DNA from 2 places in the Paenibacillus sp. RRE4 genome. Region 1 is predicted to be linked to the other one. Evidence: riboswitches for the same ligand, from Rfam matches in the RefSeq annotation. Region 1 holds a riboswitch; the other holds the start of a gene.
The links. A riboswitch is a leader RNA that binds a small molecule or an ion and turns the genes downstream of it on or off. The one in region 1 is predicted to bind FMN.
Positions count from the first base shown of each region.

Region 1 (10,111 bases):
TTAACGCACCGCTTTCATTCGTTTGGCTGGCAATCGGTTTTTTGCGAAATAACACACTCATTTTTTCATTTCTGCTCATACGCATGTTCCTTTCATGGTGAATCTCGAATGTGTTGCCGCGTAACTACGACGAAATAAAATTTCTCATCTGTTCTACGAAAAACTCATTTGTTCTATCTTATCCATCACCTATAAAAACCTATCGAATTCTACACGTTATCGCGTTGAATGATTAAATTTATTTTTGGAGATGGCTTATTTTGACCTTTATGCACGAAAAATATCACGTTCGGTTGCCTATGCTCCAATATGAAAATGGATTTAAATAAAAACTGCGTATAATTTATATTATGCGCAGTTTTTTGAAGGCTTTTTATAGTTCTCAAACTAACTTTTATTGTTGTTAGGTGAACTTGTGTGAATGAGCTTCTTTTTCGTCTTTTTTCGCTGTCATTTCTTCCTCTATTTCGTCTGATCAGCTTTCGTTCTTCCTTCTTTTCTTCCTACTGCTTCCTTCTCTTATTATCTAATTCGGATTGCGTCCCTACTGTTCGTAATAAAAAAAGCCGCTAGCAATTAGCGGCTTTTTTCAACACATTTTCATATTGACCATATCCAGGTCTGTGACCAATGATCATATCCAAGGGCTATTTCACTACGATACTTTTTATCCTAACCCAGATCTTCCCCGTTGGATTCAATCACTTTTTGATACCAGTAGAAACTGTTCTTTTTACTTCTTTTCAGCGTGCCTTTGCCTTCATTATCCTTATCTACATAAATGAAACCGTAGCGTTTGGCCATTTCACCCGTGGAAGCACTCACAATATCGATGCAACCCCAGGCTGTATAACCGATCAGGTTAACGCCGTCACGGACAGCTTCTCTCATCTGTTCAATGTGAGCGCGCAAAAACTCAATTCGGTACGTATCGTTAATAGTGCCATCCTCTTCAACGACATCCACTGCACCCAGACCGTTCTCTACAACCATCATCGGGATGCGATACCGATCATATACGTGGTTCAGCACGTAACGGAGTCCAACCGGATCAATCTGCCAGCCCCAGTCCGTCGCTTTCAGGTAAGGATTTTTGTATCCGCCAAAAACGTTACCTTGGGTTTCATCCCCCTCTGGACGTGTACCGACTACGTGGGATTTATAGTAGCTAAAGCTATAAAAATCCACACAGCCTTGTTCAAGAACTTCTTCATCATCTTCAGCCATTTGAATATTGATATTTTTCTCTTCAAAGTATCTCTTCGCAAAGTCAGGATATTCTCCTCTAACTTGTACATCGCTGCTCATCATATTGTTGATTTGATCCATTCTTAACGCTTGTAACATATCTTCCGGTTTACATGTACTTCCGTAGCCATGACTGTAATTGATCATACAACCGAGTTTGAAGTCTGGATTGATCTCATGTGCAAGCTTGACCGCTTTGGCACTCGCCACGAATTGATGGTGCAACGCTTGAAATCTCATCTGCGTGCTGTCTACGGATGTATTGTTAAATACACCGCCATTTTTATCAACCAGCAGAGCTCCTGCCAGGTATGCACCTGCTGGAACAATCAAGCTATTAATTTCGTTAAACGTAATCCAATACTTTACCACGTCTTTATAACGATTAAAGATTGCGTCGCAATACTTTACGTAACAATCGATCATTTCTCTGGAAGCCCAAGCATTGAATTTCTTAGTTAGAGCAAACGGTGCCTCATAATGGGAGATTGTAACGATCGGTTCGATATTATACTTTTTCAGTTCATTAAACACATTGTCGTAAAATTGAAGCCCTGCTTCATTCGGCACTGCATCGTCTCCATTTGGAAAAATTCTGGACCATGCAATGGACATTCTGTAACAACGGAAGCCCATCTCCGCAAACAGACGGATATCTTCCTTGTAATGATGGTAAAAATCTACCGCTTCATGAGAAGGATAATGTACCCCCTCTTCAGTCGTTATCGTAATGCGACGGGGAACCGCATGGGTTCCGCCTGTCATCATATCGGCTGTACTCGCTTTTTTACCATCAAGATTCCAAGCACCTTCGTATTGATTCGCCGCTGTTGCACCGCCCCACATAAAAGATTCAGGGAAAGTATTTTTGCTATTCATGAATCATTCCTCCTAAGATTACCTTTAAATAATTTTGATCAGTTTTTCACCAATCGTAATCGATGTCTTGTCCGTGTTGATTACATCTACAAATTCATGAGAGTTCGTAACGATAATTGGTGTAGTCAGGTCAAAGCCTTTCGACGCAATCGCATCTGTATCAAACTCAATGAGCAAATCTCCAGCTTGTACAGTATCGCCTTCTTTGACGTGAACCTTGAAATGCTCACCTTTCAGCTTCACCGTATTCATACCGATGTGAATGAGAAGCTCCGCACCATCATTCGAACTAATACCGATGGCATGGGACGTAGGGAAAACCGCGGATACCACACCATCTGCTGGTGCTACAAGTTTTCCAACCGCAGGTTCAATAGCGATCCCTTTTCCCATAGCGCCCGTTGCAAAAGCTTCGTCCTTAATCGTGGATAATTCCAGAACTTTACCAGTCAACGGAGCAGTGAGGATATGTTCGGAAACACCGGCAACAGCTACACGATCGTTTGTAGACGTTTTTTCTTGTGTTGCTTGATTCTTTCCATCCTCAGGTACATCTTCAAATCCCAAAATCAGAGTCATTAAAAATGTCACTACAAATGCAATCACACAACCAATTGCGGCATGAACCAGGTTCCATGGATGATCCGTGATAAATGCGGGTAACGTAGCTATACCTGCAATACCCAAAGCCGATCGAGCTACACCGAACAATCCGACATAAACACCAGCTACAACGCCACCAACGATTACAGCAATCAGTGGTTTTTTCAATCGTAGGTTTACACCAAACAAGGCAGGCTCGGTAATTCCGAGCAAGGCAGTGATGCTTGTAGAATATGCAACTTGTTTAAATGCTTTATTTTTAGTTTTCATAGCAACGGCAAGCGCAGCAGCACCTTGAGAAATATTGTGTACAAGCATACCTGGACCAACAATGCTATCGGTTTTCGTCTGTGCATAAGCCGTGAGCACAACAGGTCCCAAACTATAATGCATACCTGTCATAATCAAGAACGGGAATGCCCCGCCGATAATACCAGACACTAACCAACCTGCATGTGTATTAACAAAAGAAACGCCCGACGCAAGGTAGTTACCCGCGATGGCACCGATTGGACCCAGTACAATCAGCGTTAGTGGAGCCATAATAAGAATTACGATCAATGGTTTAAGAATGGATTTTATAACCGATGGAGAATATTTCTCGGCAAAGCGTTCTACATACGACAAGATCCATACGGCTAAAATAATCGGAATAACCGACGAGGTGTATGTCGCCGGAGTGACAGGCAGTCCCAAAAACGCAACTGGCTTACCTGCAGACATCAACGCCCCTAATGAAGGATGCAACAGAACACCAGCAATCGTTAATGCAAAGCCCACGTTAGCTTTAAGCTTAACAGCCGCACTCCAGGCAAGCAGCATCGGCAAGAAGTAATACGCCGCATCACCGATAAAGGTCATAATTGTATTAAATTGTCCATCCAGATCAACGAGATCAAATGTTTTCAAAATAAGAAGAACGGCTTTGATCATCGCACAACCAATCATGGCTGGCAGGATCGGTGTAAAGATTCCGGAGATCGTGTCCAGAAGCGTAGTCAGTTTTCCCTTTTTCACAGTAGGAGCATCGTCATTGGTTGCAAAGTTCCCCAGCTTCGTCAAAGCTTTATACACATTGTTTACCTCGTTACCGATAATGACCTGATACTGCCCGCCACTGCTGGCAACACCCACAACACCTTGTACATTTTTTAAAGCTTCATCGTTTGCGACCTTCTCGTCTTTCAGATTAAATCGTAACCTTGTAGCGCAGTGTGTTACACTATCTACGTTTTTTTCTCCACCGACCAGTTTTAAAATCTCGGCGGCTGTGCTTTCATGTTTCATATACTGCTCCCCCTCAATCGTTTTTAGGTATAAAAAAAGACCTAGAATTCTATCGAATATAGATAAGCTCTATACACGATGGAACTCTAGGTCTTGCCTGCCTCACCAGTAACAATCCTAGTATACTCATTATAGCGGCTGATGAATCATTCCTTCTCTTCATCAATGACCCTTTTGATATGAACCGTTAAATACACCAATTCATCTTCCGTTAATTCTTTTCCATAATCGACCCGAATCAGCTGTGCAATTCGGAGACTGCATTGATATTCATTCGCATATTTTTCTTTAATGATATGGAGAAAGTCACTGTCACCGCTTTTCACAACCGTATGATTAAACAAGCGATAGGCAAAAAACTTCAAATGAGTGACAAGTCTGGAATAATGGAGCGAGCTTTCATTAAAATGTATATTAAACTGATATCGAATAATATTCAAGACTTTATGGATCAACTGTGTAATCTTCATGGTTTCTTCCATTTCAGATCCCAGTTCTGCGTTGACGATATGAAGCGCGATGAAGCCAGCCTCATCCTCAGGCAGTGTAATGTTAAATTCCTCATTAATCATATCCCGGGCTTTCATAGCCACGCGAAATTCATTGGAATAAAACGCTTTAATTTCAGACAACAAAGCATTATTGAAATTCATACCCTGCTTGTAACGTGCCACGGCAAAATTAATGTGGTCCGTTAACGTTAGATATATATTTTCATTTAGTTCCTTGTTTAAGGACTGCTTGGCGTACTGAATAATACTGTCGGACACACGAATATATTCCATGGGGATTTGTGCCAGCAGGGCATATAATTTACCTGTTACATTTTTGGATTTCAGAAAAAATTCTTTCTCAATTTTGACTGTGTCCACATCGTCTCCCTTTTTCTTCTGAAAACCAATGCCACTGCCTAAAAGCATCATCTCCTGGCGCCGTTCATTGACTGCACAGACGACATTATTGTTAATAATTCGTGTGATCTTCATCGGAATCTCCTTTTAAAATGAAACGTTAACAGAATTTAGCAACAAAAAAAGACCATTAATTATGCATACATGAAAAAACACAATTTTGCATGTTTGCATTATCAATCGGTCTTGCCTGCTGATCAGTAACAATCCTGATTAAATTCATTATTAACTTATATGGCTATCTTAGTAGAAAGCGTTCTATTTGTCAACACACCTTACTCCAACCCCAATTTAATGTGAAAACCTCTTACGAAAAACGGAGTAAAGAAGAAAGACGCGAAAAGAGCCGCATTCTGGGATGAACGGCCCTTTAGCTTTATTTATTTTATAGACAGCTCTATTATGAAAAAACAACCCGATCCGCATCGGACATCCGATATTGCGTCAACAAATATTCCGTACTCTGCGTGGCTTTGCGCCGAATTTCATCCAGATCGACTTGTAACAGCTTGCCCTCTCGCTTCACAGGTTTCCCCGCAACAAAAACCGTATCCACATTGGACGGATTCGCGAATTGAACAACAGCACCAATCGGATCGTGCACGGGGAACAGGTTCAGATCCGTCGTGCGAATCATGATTACATCTGCCTCTTTTCCCGGCGTAAGCGAACCTGTTTTTTGCTCCAGTCCTAAAGCCCTTGCACCCGCGGAGGTTGCGAATCGCAGAACCTGACTTGCCTGCAAACTGAGTTCACCCGGCATCTCACCCTGTTGCAAAAGGTACTCATTCGTTCTTGAACGCTCAGCTTGCAACGCGAATTTCATCTGTGAAAACATATCTCCGCCCGTCGAAGTCACGACATCTACGCCAAGTGTTGGCGTACCTCCATGCTCCAGAAAGTGTCCTGTGGCTGGATAACCATGTCCCATCATCATCTCGACTTCAGGTGTGACTGACAACGAGGCTCCGCTGTCCGCGAGCATTTTGAATTCATCCATGCCCATCGTATTACCATGAACAACATTGATTCGTGGACTAAGAAGCCCTGCCTCATACATTCGGCTAATCGAGCGATCCGCTGATCCCCAGCTGCCGAAACCGACATGCATCGAACAAATGGCGTCCAGTTCTTCTGCAAGCTGAATATCCTGCACCGTTGTATCCCAATGGCTAAATTCTGGTCCACGGATCGCAAGTCCATAGGTGAGTAGTTGATCATTTGAAGAGAAATATCGCTCCTTAACGCCTCTCACATTCTCTGGATATGCCAGCCTACTCTCACGATTCCAATACATCGTTTCCCCTGGCACACCATGGGCAAAAACAGCACGAATTCCTGCATCCTGCAGTCCTCGAATCAGCTCATCCGTATGTTCAGCCGAGTATGGCATGCTCCAGTCCAGTACCGTGGTGACGCCCGCATTAAGCGCTTCTAAAGATCCGAGCAGATTGGCGATATAGCTGTCCTGCGGACGAAGCTTGCTTCCCATAGCTCCATAGTACAAATTTTGCAGATAGACGGGGAGCGACCAGTTGGTTCCGGCTGTTTTGACAAGCGATTCCCACATATGCCGATGTGTATCCACCAGTCCAGGCATAATAATCATATCTGTAGCATCGATGACCTCAACATCTGTATCGGACACCTCGATATTGGGTTGAATCGCTACGATCAAAGAATCCTGAATAAGTACGTCTGCCCGTTTATACTGGCCAATACGAGCATCCATCGATAATACACAACCGTTCTTCAAAAGATAACCTGTCCTCATGAGACATCTCTCCAATCGTAATGGTTTGTAAAATGATCTGATCCGCATTGCTTGTTCTTACATAAGATTTATGACTATATTTTCGCTAGTATATATACATTATATATCAAGTCTTGGAATTTATCAAATTCTGGAAGAGATACCTTCGACCTGTATGGAGATTCTCGGATTGTAAAGGTTTGAACTTAACTGGTGAACTTAATTGATAAACTTGATTGTTAAACTTCATTCTTTTCGTCATTAGAGTGCATTTTTCGTTTCGCTCGAAAACGTCTCACCTTCATTAGATTGCCGCACATCTTATCATCGCAATATTTCTGTGTTCTGCTCCGGGTATCATCATAGAAGATCCAGCGGCAGTCCGGATTGTCACAGGATCGAATTCTCTTCCCTTCGCCTTCTACGAGTGTCATGGCAAAATCAGCCGCGACCTCTGCCATCACCTGAGCCCAATGTCTATGAATGGGAACAAGCGCAACACCCAGTCCTTGATCTTGTGTAATTATTCGTCTAATGACTTCGCCAGCCAGCATAAAATCATTCAACCAGGCCTGATCCTTCTCAGTAAAGAGCTTTCCGTTAGACAAACGAATAGCCAGTGACTGCAAATCATCTCTAAAACTTCTCATTGCGGATTCCTCTTCATTCGACGCAGGTACTGGCGCTTCTAATTGCCAACGATCTAAAAAATCTTGTTGCCAGCTTACGTTCCCCAGTCTGTCTTCTGATCGCTCCCCACCACGCCAATCATGATAATCGCTGTTTACAAAATCAGTCCATAATCTATCCATGAGAACCTCCGATTAATGTAACTATCTAAATTATTTAAAGATGGTTACATTTAATAAAATTGTGTTATATTAATTGTAACCATTTCGACCCATATTAGCTAGTTACCAGCATGATGAAGCAAGAACGAGATGAGTCTGACAGGAGAGGAATGAAATTTAAAAATGAAAACGGTCACCACAGCATTAGATGTATTGGTTATTCAGAATGAAGATACCTGGGATCAATGTAACTGGATCGTGCCATTGTCCAAGGCTCTGGAGGGGCTGACCGCCGAACAGGCTGCCTGGGTTCCGCCTTCAGGTGGACTGAGCATATGGCAACTGACCAATCATATGTTTTATTACAACCAACGGATTCTGGAACGTCTGCAGGGGAAAGCACCGTCTGTACCCGCTGCTGATTCAAACGTAGCTACGTTTGGTAATCCCGGTGATCCTCTAAACGAAGCTGGCTGGAGCAAGCTGATGGAGCAAACCACTAAACTGGCTGTGCAGTTGCGCGATACCCTTGCTACATTACAGGAAGCGAAACTTGAGGAAACTTATATGGATTCCGAACAAAACTGGGCTCAGACGCTTGCCCGCTGGGTTCTGCACGATGCTTATCACGCAGGTCAGATTGTGCAGCTTCGGAGACAACAGGGATGCTGGAGTATTGTTTTCTAAAAAAACACTTGAACTGATAGCGTTTACAGGAATAAGATGAACTTCATAAGGTTACAACTTGTTCAATACACTAATTAATTGAATAGGATCTTCGGGGTAGGGTGCAATTCCCAACCGGCGGTGATGTTCTTATAGAACCAGCCCGCGACTCGCTGTTTAAGGTTCCGACCTGACAGCGACTGACTTGGTGCGATTCCAAGGCCGACGGTATAGTCCGGATGAGAGAAGATCAACACAACGGCTAGCGTATTTTGGGAAGTCTTTTTCCCTGACGTCTTGTCTTTGAATGATCCCCCGTTTATTTGGCGTACGCCAAGGACGGGGGATTTTGTCGATTTTGCCAACTGAAGATTCCGTGTTCTGACGAAGGAGTCCTGAATATGGAAAACACATCAACAGCATCAACAATTTATCGCAAGGAACGAAGCAACACCGGATTTTGGCTAGTTGTGCTAGGCGCAGCCCTCTGGGGTGTAGACCCCTTATTCCGCATCCTTTTGCTAAAAACGATGACTTCTACACAGATTGTTCTAATCGAACACATCATTGTCAGCCTTGTAGCGATACCGGTATTATGGAAGTTCCGGGATGATCTGAAGAAACTGCGTGCACGTCACTGGATCGCTGTTATCTTCATCTCCTGGGGCGGATCAGCGCTGGCAACGGTTTTATTCACGTTAGCCCTTACCCATAACGATCCCAATACGGTATTGTTGTTGCAAAAAATGCAGCCACTCTTCGCGATTGTACTTGCGAAATTGTTATTAAAAGAAACATTGCCGCGCCACTTCGGCGGACTATTCATCATTGCGCTGGCAGGAACGTATCTGCTTACGTTTGGCTTCTCACTGCCACTCGGCAACTGGAATAACTGGATTCATGCAGGTAGCCTGCTGTCTCTTGGTGCCGCAGCTTTGTGGGGTGGATCTACCGTTATGGGCCGGTTAATGCTCGGTCAAGCACGGTATGAGACGGTCACCTCCCTTCGCTTTGTCGTTGCGCTTCCACTCCTGATCTTCATGACCTGGAATGAAGGTGCTCCTTGGACACTCCCGGCTGGAACAGGGGCACAGGCTGCCGTTATCCTGAATATTCTTGGGCAGGCGCTTTTACCAGGCTTGCTAAGTCTACTCTTGTATTACAAAGGGTTGTCTTCCACCAAAGCTTCTGTTGCAACCCTCGCCGAACTCAGTTTCCCGATGGCCGGCGTGCTTGTAAACTGGATTGCCTTCCGTACACTGATAACCTGGGAGCAATTGCTCGGCTTTATCCTGATCTGGATCGCCCTGTTTGCAATCTCCAAACAACAGGAGCGCTCTACGCCGATTGCTGAAGTTGCACCTAAACTTCGCACGGAGTAACTCATCTTCCTGTATTCAACAAATAAGCACTGTTTCACCTTCTGAGGTGAGCAGTGCTTTTCTTCTACTATTTTTCTTCGTCATGATGGCTTGATATTTTGTCTTTTGTCTGCCTAGGTGGTACGATGGCTTATGGAACTTGGAACAAGATATCCCGATATCCAACAGGAACTATTTTCAGAGAGGAACGATTACTAATGTCTTCATTCTCATATACCTCCTATGACGCCATAGGACTCGCCGAACTGATTCGCTCACGGGAAGTATCCCCGGTTGAATTGCTCGAAGCTGCCTTTGCACGTCTCGAAGAAGTGAACCCACAACTTAATGCCGTTATTCGTACATATGAAACCCGTGCTCGTCAAGAAGCCGGCATGGTACGGCCCGGAGAACAGCCGTTTGCTGGAGTGCCGTTGCTCCTCAAAGATATTTCTCAATCTTTGGAAGGTGAGGTTCTAACCTCCGGATCACATCTGTTCAGCAAGCATCGTGCTCTTCGCAGCTCCAATTTCGTAACGCGTCTGCTCGAAGCAGGTTTTATTGTGATTGGACATACGAATACACCAGAATTCGGGTTGAAAAATATAACCG
Region 1 is NZ_JAUZUT010000001.1:2,525,797-2,535,907, forward strand. It holds gene bcaP (branched-chain amino acid transporter BcaP) at 1-79, opposite strand, end outside; gene Q9R46_RS11360 (glycoside hydrolase family 1 protein) at 673-2,127, opposite strand; gene Q9R46_RS11365 (beta-glucoside-specific PTS transporter subunit IIABC) at 2,152-4,017, opposite strand; gene licT (BglG family transcription antiterminator LicT) at 4,164-5,003, opposite strand; gene Q9R46_RS11375 (amidohydrolase family protein) at 5,329-6,702, opposite strand; gene Q9R46_RS11380 (CGNR zinc finger domain-containing protein) at 6,921-7,493, opposite strand; gene Q9R46_RS11385 (DinB family protein) at 7,656-8,159, shown strand; FMN riboswitch at 8,243-8,393, shown strand; gene Q9R46_RS11390 (DMT family transporter) at 8,540-9,520, shown strand; gene Q9R46_RS11395 (amidase) at 9,718-10,111, shown strand, end outside.

Region 2 (10,111 bases), 390 kb from region 1:
GATCGTTATGTAAGACCTCAGTCATTCAAATCTATTTTCCTATTGTCGTTCTACATATACATTTTATTGGATTGCTCCATCTATTTGATGTTTAGGTTAGGCCGTTCACAGACTTCTGTCTCATCTAAAATAGAATCACCCTAAAATACAATAAATTGTCGTTGAGCAAACAGCAAAAATCCCTCTTGCACTTTTGAAGTGAGAGAGGGATTATGAATTAATCATATGACTTAGCTATACGTTGTATGATCCGTTGTCACTCTAACATCATGTTCCGTTGTGCCATGATTACGGTGGCGGAACATTTCCTGAATGCGATCGAGTACATAAGGTGTTGAATCAATCAATTTTTCAAACAAGTGCGTCGAATTATCAAGCGGCACGATGTGCACACCTTGCTTGCCGACAACCAGAAAAGCAATTGGACGGATGGATACACCGCCACCACTACCACCGCCAAATGGGGAAGCAACCTTTGCGGAATGAGCATGTTCCGTTGTGCTTGATGCGCTGCTACCTTTTCCATCACTTACATTAAAATCACTTCCGCCTGCCGCGAAGCCAAATCCGACTTTACTAATAGGCAAAATGACGGTACCATCCGGTGTTTCTACAGGATCGCCAACGATTGTATTGACATCCACCATGCCCTTGATATTTTCCATTGCAGTTTCCATTAAGCCTTGAATTGGATGATCTGACATGTGACTTCCCTCCAGTTTCAATATAAGCTATATGCGTTGAGCTTAAGCAGATTAACACAAACAAGATGTGTCAATGATTAATCAACTTATATAGGTTTTTGATCTAACCATATCATCCCCAAACTTGCGGGACTTATGTAATCAATACAGGGAACCGGTAATGAACGTTATTGTTTGCAGGACCTTAATACCAATATAATGGATTCAATCTCAGTCTAGTTAAGTTCCGCATTACCGAGCTTCCTTTTGCACAATGTGCCTATGCTTCTTCTTTTGCTTCGATTTGCGGCGTTGCTCCCGAAGAAGTTTAAACCACATTCGCCAGCCACCCTCAACCTGCAGCACACGGGTAAGCAGTCTCATGCCTGCAATGAAGATGGCCATCATACGAATCCGCAGTTTAAAATCGAGTTCTGTTCGAAATTCCATCTCTTCGGACCACACAGGAAGAACCTCAAGTTCAGGCGCCGTTTTAAAACGCACTTGATACGTCAAGAAACCAACAATCATTGATTTTACACTCCACAACCAGCCTGAGAGCATTGCTGTATATGCAGCATCGCCAACACCAATCGCAGTAGACCAGAACAGATTCGTTATATGCACACGTTTGAGCGTCTGTCTGACCCAGATTTTCAGAGCCTCCGTTGCTCGAAGCATCACCTTTACATCTTTTGCCCAGTTTTTTACTTTTCGTTTGTTCACCTGCTCACTCCCCAAAACTTCTCCTCGGGAATGGTTCATAGACTGTTCTGTTTTAAGCAAGAAGCCTTCTTTCATATTTCGGAAAACAATGCTCGGAATTTCGTAATTCAGCCGCACGAAGCCATACAGCAGTCGAACATTGATATTTGCGTAGTCATCGCTCTTATGTTTGCGAAATATAACATGAACATGAACATTTGAGATGAGGACTGCGGCAATCAGCAGTGCGATGAACAAACCGATTCCTCCAAGCCAGATCCACACAGGCCTTACCTCCAAGCCCTCGATTCTTATCATGTCTAGTATGGCATTCCTTGCTGGAAAAAATTCACGAATGACATGAAATACTCCAATTTTTGCCGAAATGTACTATCGAACTGCACTATATTGTATAAACCATTCCAGACAACCTCACCGCTACTTCTGAAAAAAACACAAAAAGACAACGTGGATCGATCTCCACATTGTCCTTATATAGCATTACTTGTTGAGCTTTTATCAGGAGGAGGAACCCGAAGAATCATCGTCTGGATCTACAGCGATATCTTCTTCAGGGAATGCTGCTTCCTCTTGGAAATCAAACACACGTTGCACATCTGTATCCGAGACATCCGGCTGTTTCATATCCAACTTGTCGAATAACAACTGCGTTTCTTCCTCCAAGTTTTCAGAATCTTCAAACAAACCCGGTTCGGGGAGATCTTTAATCGAAGCTAGTCCGAAATAATCAAGGAATGACTTCGTAGTTCCGTACAAAATCGGACGTCCAATCGCTTCCGCTCTCCCCACTTCAACAATGAGATCCTTATTCACGAGTGTATGGATCGCACGTTCCGATTTTACGCCACGAATCTCCTCAATCTCCACACGTGTGATGGGCTGACGGTAAGCTACAATGGCCAATGTTTCCAGAGCTGCTTGAGATAACGAGGTACGTGCAGGAGAATAGGCCAGCTTCTCAAAATACGCCGCATGTTCTGGCAATGTCCCCAGCTGCACGACCCCCGCAATCTTCAGAATCTGTACCCCTCTCCCTTGCCGGGCAAAATCACCGATCATATCCTCGATCGCATCCGTAACTAGTTCAACCCGCTGGTCGACGATTTCGGCAATCTGTTTGACACTTAGACCTTCCTCTCCGGACAAAAACAAAAGGCCCTCAATAATCGACTTCAATTTCGGAAAATCCATGATTCGTTGTTTCCCCTCTCCACTCCATAACGATATCCTCAAACAAGCGCTCCTGGTAACAAACAATCTGCTTCATTTTCATCAGCTCCAGCACCGCCAGAAACGTAACCACGATCTCATGGCGATATATCTGATCATCCATAAGCTTGGAAAATAACAAGCGCCCTCCAGGGCCTACACGCTCCAAGGCACCCATAACTTCGCGTATGCGATCCTTGACCGATATTTCGTCCCTTTTGATCCGGGTGACTGTTGTACGCTTCTCCGCTTTACGCAGCGCTTTCTGAAAGGCCGCGATGAGATCGGAAGTATGCAACCCCTGCACCGGATTCGTTTGCTCCTCCACAGGCATATAAGGGCGCAGATCCTCAGGCTCTTTGGAGAAAATAAGACTGCGCTCCCATTCCCGCTCATGAAGATGCCGCGCAATCCCTTTATATTTGCGATATTCGATAAGACGTGCAATCAGTTCGGCACGCGGATCATAATCCTCGTCTTCCATATAATCATAATCCTCGAAATCCTCGATTACCGGTGGTTTGGGCAGTAAAAGTTTGCTCTTGATGGACAGCAGCGTAGCTGCCATCACCAGAAATTCACTTGTAATATCCAGTTCCAGCTCCTGCATGGAATGCAGATACGCCATGTATTGATCGGTAATATCGCTGATGGGAATGTCCTGGATGTCGATCTCAGCCTTATCGATCAAATGCAACAACAGATCCAAAGGCCCTTCAAAAGTCTCCAGTTTGTATGTAACTACCGTCACTAGACGAATCCTCCCGCCAGAAAAATACAAAACCCTGCCAGCCGTCCGAAACCGGTCTCCCGATTTCGTCTGCGCAAAGCAGGGCACTACTATTAAATAAGCACTATTTTAGCTGTTTCGTCAAGTTCGCCATTTCAATTGCAGCTGTGGCTGCATCCCAACCTTTATTGCCTGCCTTCGTTCCAGCACGTTCGATCGCCTGTTCAATGTTCTCCGTAGTAACCAATCCGAAGATGGTCGGCACCCCTGTTTTCAGGTTAATTGCCGCTACCCCTTTGGCCATTTCATTGCACACATAATCATAATGTGTTGTTGATCCACGGATAACCGTCCCGAGTGTGATAACCGCATCGTATTTGCCGCTTTCGGCCATTTTCTGAGCGATAAGCGGGATTTCGAACGCTCCCGGCACCCAAGCTACATCTACTTCATTGTCCTGCACGCCGTGCCGTTTGAATGCATCCAGCGCTCCGCTAAGCAACTTGCTCGTAATAAATTCATTAAAACGTCCAACTACCACGCCATATTTTAAACCTTCCGATACCAAATGTCCTTCAAAATAGTTAGGCATTATCGTCATCTCCCTGTTGATATATGATGTTATGGTGCTACAATTTGAACATGTGGAATCTCCAATATTTACATATCAGAAAATCATCATGATTCGCTGTAATTACTCTTCATTTTGCTCGATATCATCAAACTTGAGCATATGCCCCAATTTGGCTTGCTTGGTGTGAAGGTAAGCTGTATTATCTTCATTCTCCTGCATCTGAATCGGTACACGCTCTACCACTTCCAGACCGTATCCTTCCAAGCCTTTGATTTTGCGTGGATTATTCGTTAATAATCGAATCTGACGAACGCCAAGATCCTTCAAAATCTGTGCACCAATCCCGTAATCACGCAGATCAGCAGCAAAACCAAGCTTCAGATTGGCATCCACTGTATCCAGACCTTCTTCTTGAAGCTTGTAAGCCTTGAGTTTATTGATTAAACCGATCCCGCGGCCTTCTTGTCTCATGTAGAGCAGTACGCCATTACCTTCATCATGAATCTGCTTCAGCGCCGCATCAAACTGCGGGCCACAGTCACAACGGTGAGAGTGGAACACGTCGCCCGTCAAACATTCGGAGTGAACACGAACCAACACAGGTTTGGAACCGTCAATATCCCCTTTGACCAAGGCAACATGTTCTTTATTGTCCACTGCATTCGTATACGCCACCGCCTGGAATTCGCCAAAATCCGTTGGCATACGCACGGAAACTTCACGTTGCACCAGCTTCTCCTTCTCATTCCGGTAACGAATCATGTCCTGGATACTGATCAGTCTCAAATCATGCTTACGTGCAATCTCCTGCAGGTCAGGAAGTCTGGCCATCGTACCATCTTCCTTGATCACCTCACAGATGACACCCGCGGGGTAAGAGCCGCACATGATCGCCAGATCAACTGCCGCTTCCGTGTGTCCGGCACGACGCAACACTCCGCCGTCTTTGGCAATGAGCGGAAACATGTGACCCGGCTTGCGAAAATCACTGCTTTTCGCGTTCGGATCAATCAAGCCTTTAACGGTAATGGAACGCTCATGCGCCGAGATCCCCGTCGTTGTGTCTTTATGATCCACAGAGACCGTAAAAGCAGTCCCGTGAAAATCCGTATTTTGCTGAACCATCGGCTTCAAATTTAATTCGTCCGCCCGTTGCTGCGTAATGGGAACACAGACCAGACCTCGACCTTCGGTAATCATGAAATTGATGACCTCAGGGGTTGCTTTTTCAGCCAAAGCAATAAAATCCCCTTCATTTTCCCGATCCTCATCATCGACCACGATTACAGGTTTACCCCGCATCAAATCATAAATGGCTGCCTCAATTGAATCCAGAATGGATGGCTCGGATTGTTCAGACATCAGCTACACCTCCTGTTTCCAGTTCTATGTTTTATATCTGTCTCTTCTAATTTTATGCGAACCCGTGATTGGAGAGAAAGTCTTCACTAATACTGCTTGGCTTGCCTGTTCTCGTCTCCGCATGACCCTTGCCGTATTGCAACAGATGATCTACATATTTCCCCAAAATATCACATTCAATGTTGACGGTATCTCCTGTCTTTTTGACATTTAAAACCGTCTCCCCAATCGTATGAGGAATAATCGAAACGGTGAATGAACTTTGAGTCGTCTGCACTACGGTTAGACTAATTCCATCCAAAGTGACCGAACCTTTTGGAATTAAATATTTGAAAAGTTCATGGTCACCCGGCCTGATCTCGAAAACAACTGCATTCTGATCCCGAGTAATGCTACCGACAACACCAGTCCCATCCACATGTCCCTGCACAATATGACCACCGAATCGTCCATCCGATAACATGGCACGCTCCAGATTAACCTTGCTGCCGGATTGAAGCTGACTGAGATTGGTGTGCCGATACGTTTCCGGCATGACGTCTGCGGTAAAACCTCCGCCTTCCAGCGTGGTTGCGGTAAGACAAACCCCGTTAACCGCAACACTGTCACCAATTTTGAGATCGTCCATAATGACAGAAGCAGCGATGTTCAGAACCAGAGCCTCACCTTTACGGCCAATGCGCCGGATCTGACCGACTTCTTCCACCAAACCCGTAAACATGCTATCTTCCTCCTATTCTGGCCAAATCGGAATACCGCCAATGCTAATATTATCTCCAACTTGCTCAATTTCCAGCTGATGCAATTGGATCGCCTGACTCATGCGCTCTACGCCTTCAAAACGGAAACTTCCCGGGGTATCATATCCACCCACAATCTTGGGAGCGATAAACATAAGCAGACGATCTACCAGCCTTGCTTCCAGCATCGCACCGTTTAATGTACCGCCGCCTTCCAGCAGAATCGAGCCAATATCCCGCTCTCCCAGCTTGCTCAGCCCATGCAGCAAATCTACGCGTGGTCCAGGCCCACAGCGAATAATTTCAACACCGTAAGCTTCGAGTCGCTCAGCCGCTTCCCGGCTAGCTTCATCGGTTGTAAGCACCCAAGTTGGCGCAAGTCCGTCCTTGACCATTTTGGAGCCAACAGGCAACCTCAGCTTGGAATCCACAACGATCCGTACCGGACTGATGCCTTCTACCTGCAAACGGGTGGTCAGCTCCGGATTATCGGCGATTACCGTATCCACGCCGACCATAATGCCTTGATGACGATGACGAAGCGCATGCACGATCTCACGCGCCAGTTCGTTGGAGATCCATTTGCTGTCCCCGCTACGCGTAGCAATTTTTCCATCCAGCGTAGAAGCTGTTTTGAGGGTAACGAAAGGAAGGCCCGTTGTAATAAACTTGATAAACTTTTCATTCATACGTCTTCCGCGTTCGCGCAAAACACCCACTTCAACTTCGATGCCTTGTTGACGCAACATACTAATGCCTGTACCGGAAACCTGCGGATTCGGATCTTCACAACAGACCACCACCCGTTTAACCTTCTCATGAATCAAACGTTCGCTACAGGGTGGCGTTTTGCCATAGTGACTGCAAGGTTCAAGTGTTACGTAAACGGTGCTACCCTCCGCGTCGCTTCCAGCCATGTTCAGCGCATGAACCTCTGCATGGCCTGTACCTCGTTTCAGATGGCTTCCAAGACCAACAACACGTCCTTCTTTAACAACGACACATCCCACGACAGGATTAATTCCAGTCTGTCCTTGTGCCCGTTCTGCCATATCCAGTGCTAACGCCATATAAAATTCATCATTGATCATTTCCATATCCGTTCACCCCGCGGTTATAATCTTGAACTAAAAAATCCCCACCGAACAATCTGTTCAGGTAGGGATGATGGAAGACTACTGTCATCTGCAGGAGAGATGAAACACACCAATACCGACACTTCACCAAAACCGGTTAACAGGTAAGTGAAAACAAACACATACCTTATTGCATACCCATTCGAGCTATAGAATGATATACAGAAAAATCAGGTGAAGAGTTTCTATATAACGGTATTGTGTACCAGAAAACTCATTATAAACAAGCCTTCCACACATCTCATCCAAACGAGCTGAATGCTATGCGACATCACTCCCGCGGAGTGCAACCACACTGGCTTACACCCACTCCTTCTCCCATCCAGACTATACTGTCGGTTCTGGAATTACACCAGATCAGCCATCTGCTATAAGCAGACAGGTCACGGACTTTGCCATGTCGGTAGAAATAAACCCCAACACGCATCACCGCCGGTAGGGAATTGCACCCTGCCCTGAAGGATCGCTTTCGTTATTAATTGGATGTTAGCACTTTAATGTCAAAAAATCAATTCATTTTTGTTTCTTTTTGTCACATACTAACTTTTAATAAGCATTTATATTACAAAACCCTCATCTTATACGAGACAAAGACTTCATCACCCATTGAAAAATAAATTCTAAAGGTTTGGAAAACACCAGCTTGCCATGTGCCTCAAATCCTTCGCAGCGTGAAACGGAACACGCTCAGGTTTGGGCTGGGAAGCATTGGGAGCAGGCATATCGCGGGCTACTCTTCTAACCCAACTGGTCGAGTCTATTCCAATGGCCGAACACTGCCAGCGCTCATCCGGTCTTGGACGAACGGTCAGAATAAGATCTTCTTTTCCCGGCATATCGGGGAACACGCCATCCAGATATTCAACTATGGTACGTTTGTCCTTCACTTCATGACAATATACAGTAACCCAAGAACCACTAAGTACTTTCACTGCATATACGTCTCCAGGCTCCACTTTACCTGTACCGGCATCCGGAGATTTTTTCGGCACCTTCGCCTTAGTACCTACACTTCGTCTGCTTTCAAATGCACCAATAACGGTCTCACTCGCCAGTGGATTCGGTTCAGGCTTGTTCTCAAGGGATACATCACTGCAGTCGAATTCATCAAAGATCAGGTTCAAATTGTGCTCGTTGATTCCTACAGATGAATCCCACCATGCCAAGGGAGCTTGTACCTCAACGCGGGTATTAGGTCTCTTGTCGCGTTCTGCATATGAGGTGAAAGCTGTAATCATTCCTGGTTGTTCTGGTGTGTCCAGAATGCCGATCAGCGCCAGCGTTTCAAGCAGGTCGCGGTAAACATATACCTTTTTCGTAGGTAGCAGTTGTTCTTTTTTGAGCGCATCCGTTGCCTTGCTGTACCGAGTCTTGGGCGGCAGATTACGCAGTACCGTTAACACCGCGCGTAACGTCCAGCGATCATACTCATTCGGTACTGGAAGCTCCTGCGAAGCGGCCATTTCTCTCAGAGCCAGTACATGTCCAAAAATGTCTCCATCCAGCGGTGTGCCGTTTGTCATTCGCCAGTACCATTGAAGGGAGGTATCTACTCCGTCATTCACATCCAAGCCACAGATCTGGCACTTATGACTGGAAGGATATGGACTATATTCATGGTCAGGTATACTGGCTGCGATCAGTTTTCCTGTAAGAAGTGAACGCCAGATCATCGGCGCTGACCATAGAGAAGCCACAAACGCCTGAGCAGCCTCCTGAAGTGTCCAACGCTCAGCCAAGGTTCTCAGTTCTCGGATCGTCTCCTCATGCTGCGGTCTTTCAAAATGATTAGGCTCATGTCCAGCAACCTCTAGTGCCTGTAATTGTTCCGCCGATACGTCCTCTGGCATATAATGTCTTGAAGCACGCAACTCCTCGTCCCAAATCGTGCTCTCACTATAAATGTGTTGAAGTAATTTAAGCTGCTGTACCAAATCTAAAGTCAAAGTAACAACATCCTTTCACAGTAGTTTTGAAAACATGTAAGCTCAGTATATCCAGTGCGCTGTCAAACCTCATGTATTCGGTTTCAACAGTCTGTACCTTGCTAGAATAACCTACGATCAACTTATTCCGCCAGTTCCTTTAAGCTTATTTTTGATAACACATCGCAAGGCAACTATGCAAAATGGTTGTACAATGCACAAAACCCCTGGTACTTCCGTAATAGGAATGTACCAGGGGTTAACTTGATGCCGCCGAGCAGAATTCAGTTGGAATTAAACTTCTACAACTTCAACGGTTTCCATTTTGTCGCGGCCTTCGAAAGCATCAACAAACTCCATGCCTTTGCTTACTTTACCAAATACCGTATGTTGTCCGTCCAAATGTGGCTGTGGTTGGTAGCAGATGTAGAACTGGCTTCCGCCTGTGTTGCGGCCAGCATGTGCCATCGCAAGTGTTCCACGCTCGTGTTTGTTCGGGTTGATCTCACAGTTAATGGTGTAACCTGGGCCGCCAGTACCTGTTCCGCTAGGGCATCCGCCTTGAGCTACGAAGCCCGGAATTACACGGTGGAAAACAAGTCCGTTATAGAATCCGGAGTTTGCCAATTTTTCAAAGTTTGCTACGGTATTTGGAGCTTCTTGATCGAACAGGTCAATCAGAACTTCTCCGCCGTTTGCCAATTTAATTTTCGCTTGTTTCGCCATATGTAAATGACTCCTTTCAATTTTGAACAAAGTAATTGTGGCGCAATACCAAACTTGTGGTCAAGCATTACAGCACTTTTCTTAGTGTACACCGAAAAGAGCCGAATCGCAAAAGAAAGAGCTATTTTTTTGATTTTTCTACTCTCAAGTACAAACCTATAAGCATACCAAATAGATGCAATATTCACGACAAAGGACGGAAAGGGCAAGCCCTTTCCGTCCTCATCTATTGCTATAGGAATTTGAATTAACGAGTAACTGGCTGTTTGCCAATACGCGCTGGCACGAGGTCATTTTGGA
Region 2 is NZ_JAUZUT010000001.1:2,912,341-2,922,451, forward strand. It holds gene ytfJ (GerW family sporulation protein) at 231-704, opposite strand; gene Q9R46_RS13150 (DUF2953 domain-containing protein) at 936-1,673, opposite strand; gene scpB (SMC-Scp complex subunit ScpB) at 1,908-2,600, opposite strand; gene Q9R46_RS13160 (segregation and condensation protein A) at 2,569-3,369, opposite strand; gene ribH (6,7-dimethyl-8-ribityllumazine synthase) at 3,473-3,940, opposite strand; gene Q9R46_RS13170 (bifunctional 3,4-dihydroxy-2-butanone-4-phosphate synthase/GTP cyclohydrolase II) at 4,043-5,284, opposite strand; gene ribE (riboflavin synthase) at 5,337-6,005, opposite strand; gene ribD (bifunctional diaminohydroxyphosphoribosylaminopyrimidine deaminase/5-amino-6-(5-phosphoribosylamino)uracil reductase RibD) at 6,018-7,121, opposite strand; FMN riboswitch at 7,467-7,627, opposite strand; gene Q9R46_RS13185 (hypothetical protein) at 7,781-9,106, opposite strand; gene Q9R46_RS13190 (peptidylprolyl isomerase) at 9,380-9,811, opposite strand; gene lysA (diaminopimelate decarboxylase) at 10,059-10,111, opposite strand, start outside.
Region 2: linked by a shared signal. The riboswitch ahead of ribD (bifunctional diaminohydroxyphosphoribosylaminopyrimidine deaminase/5-amino-6-(5-phosphoribosylamino)uracil reductase RibD) and the one ahead of Q9R46_RS11390 (DMT family transporter) in region 1 are both predicted to bind FMN.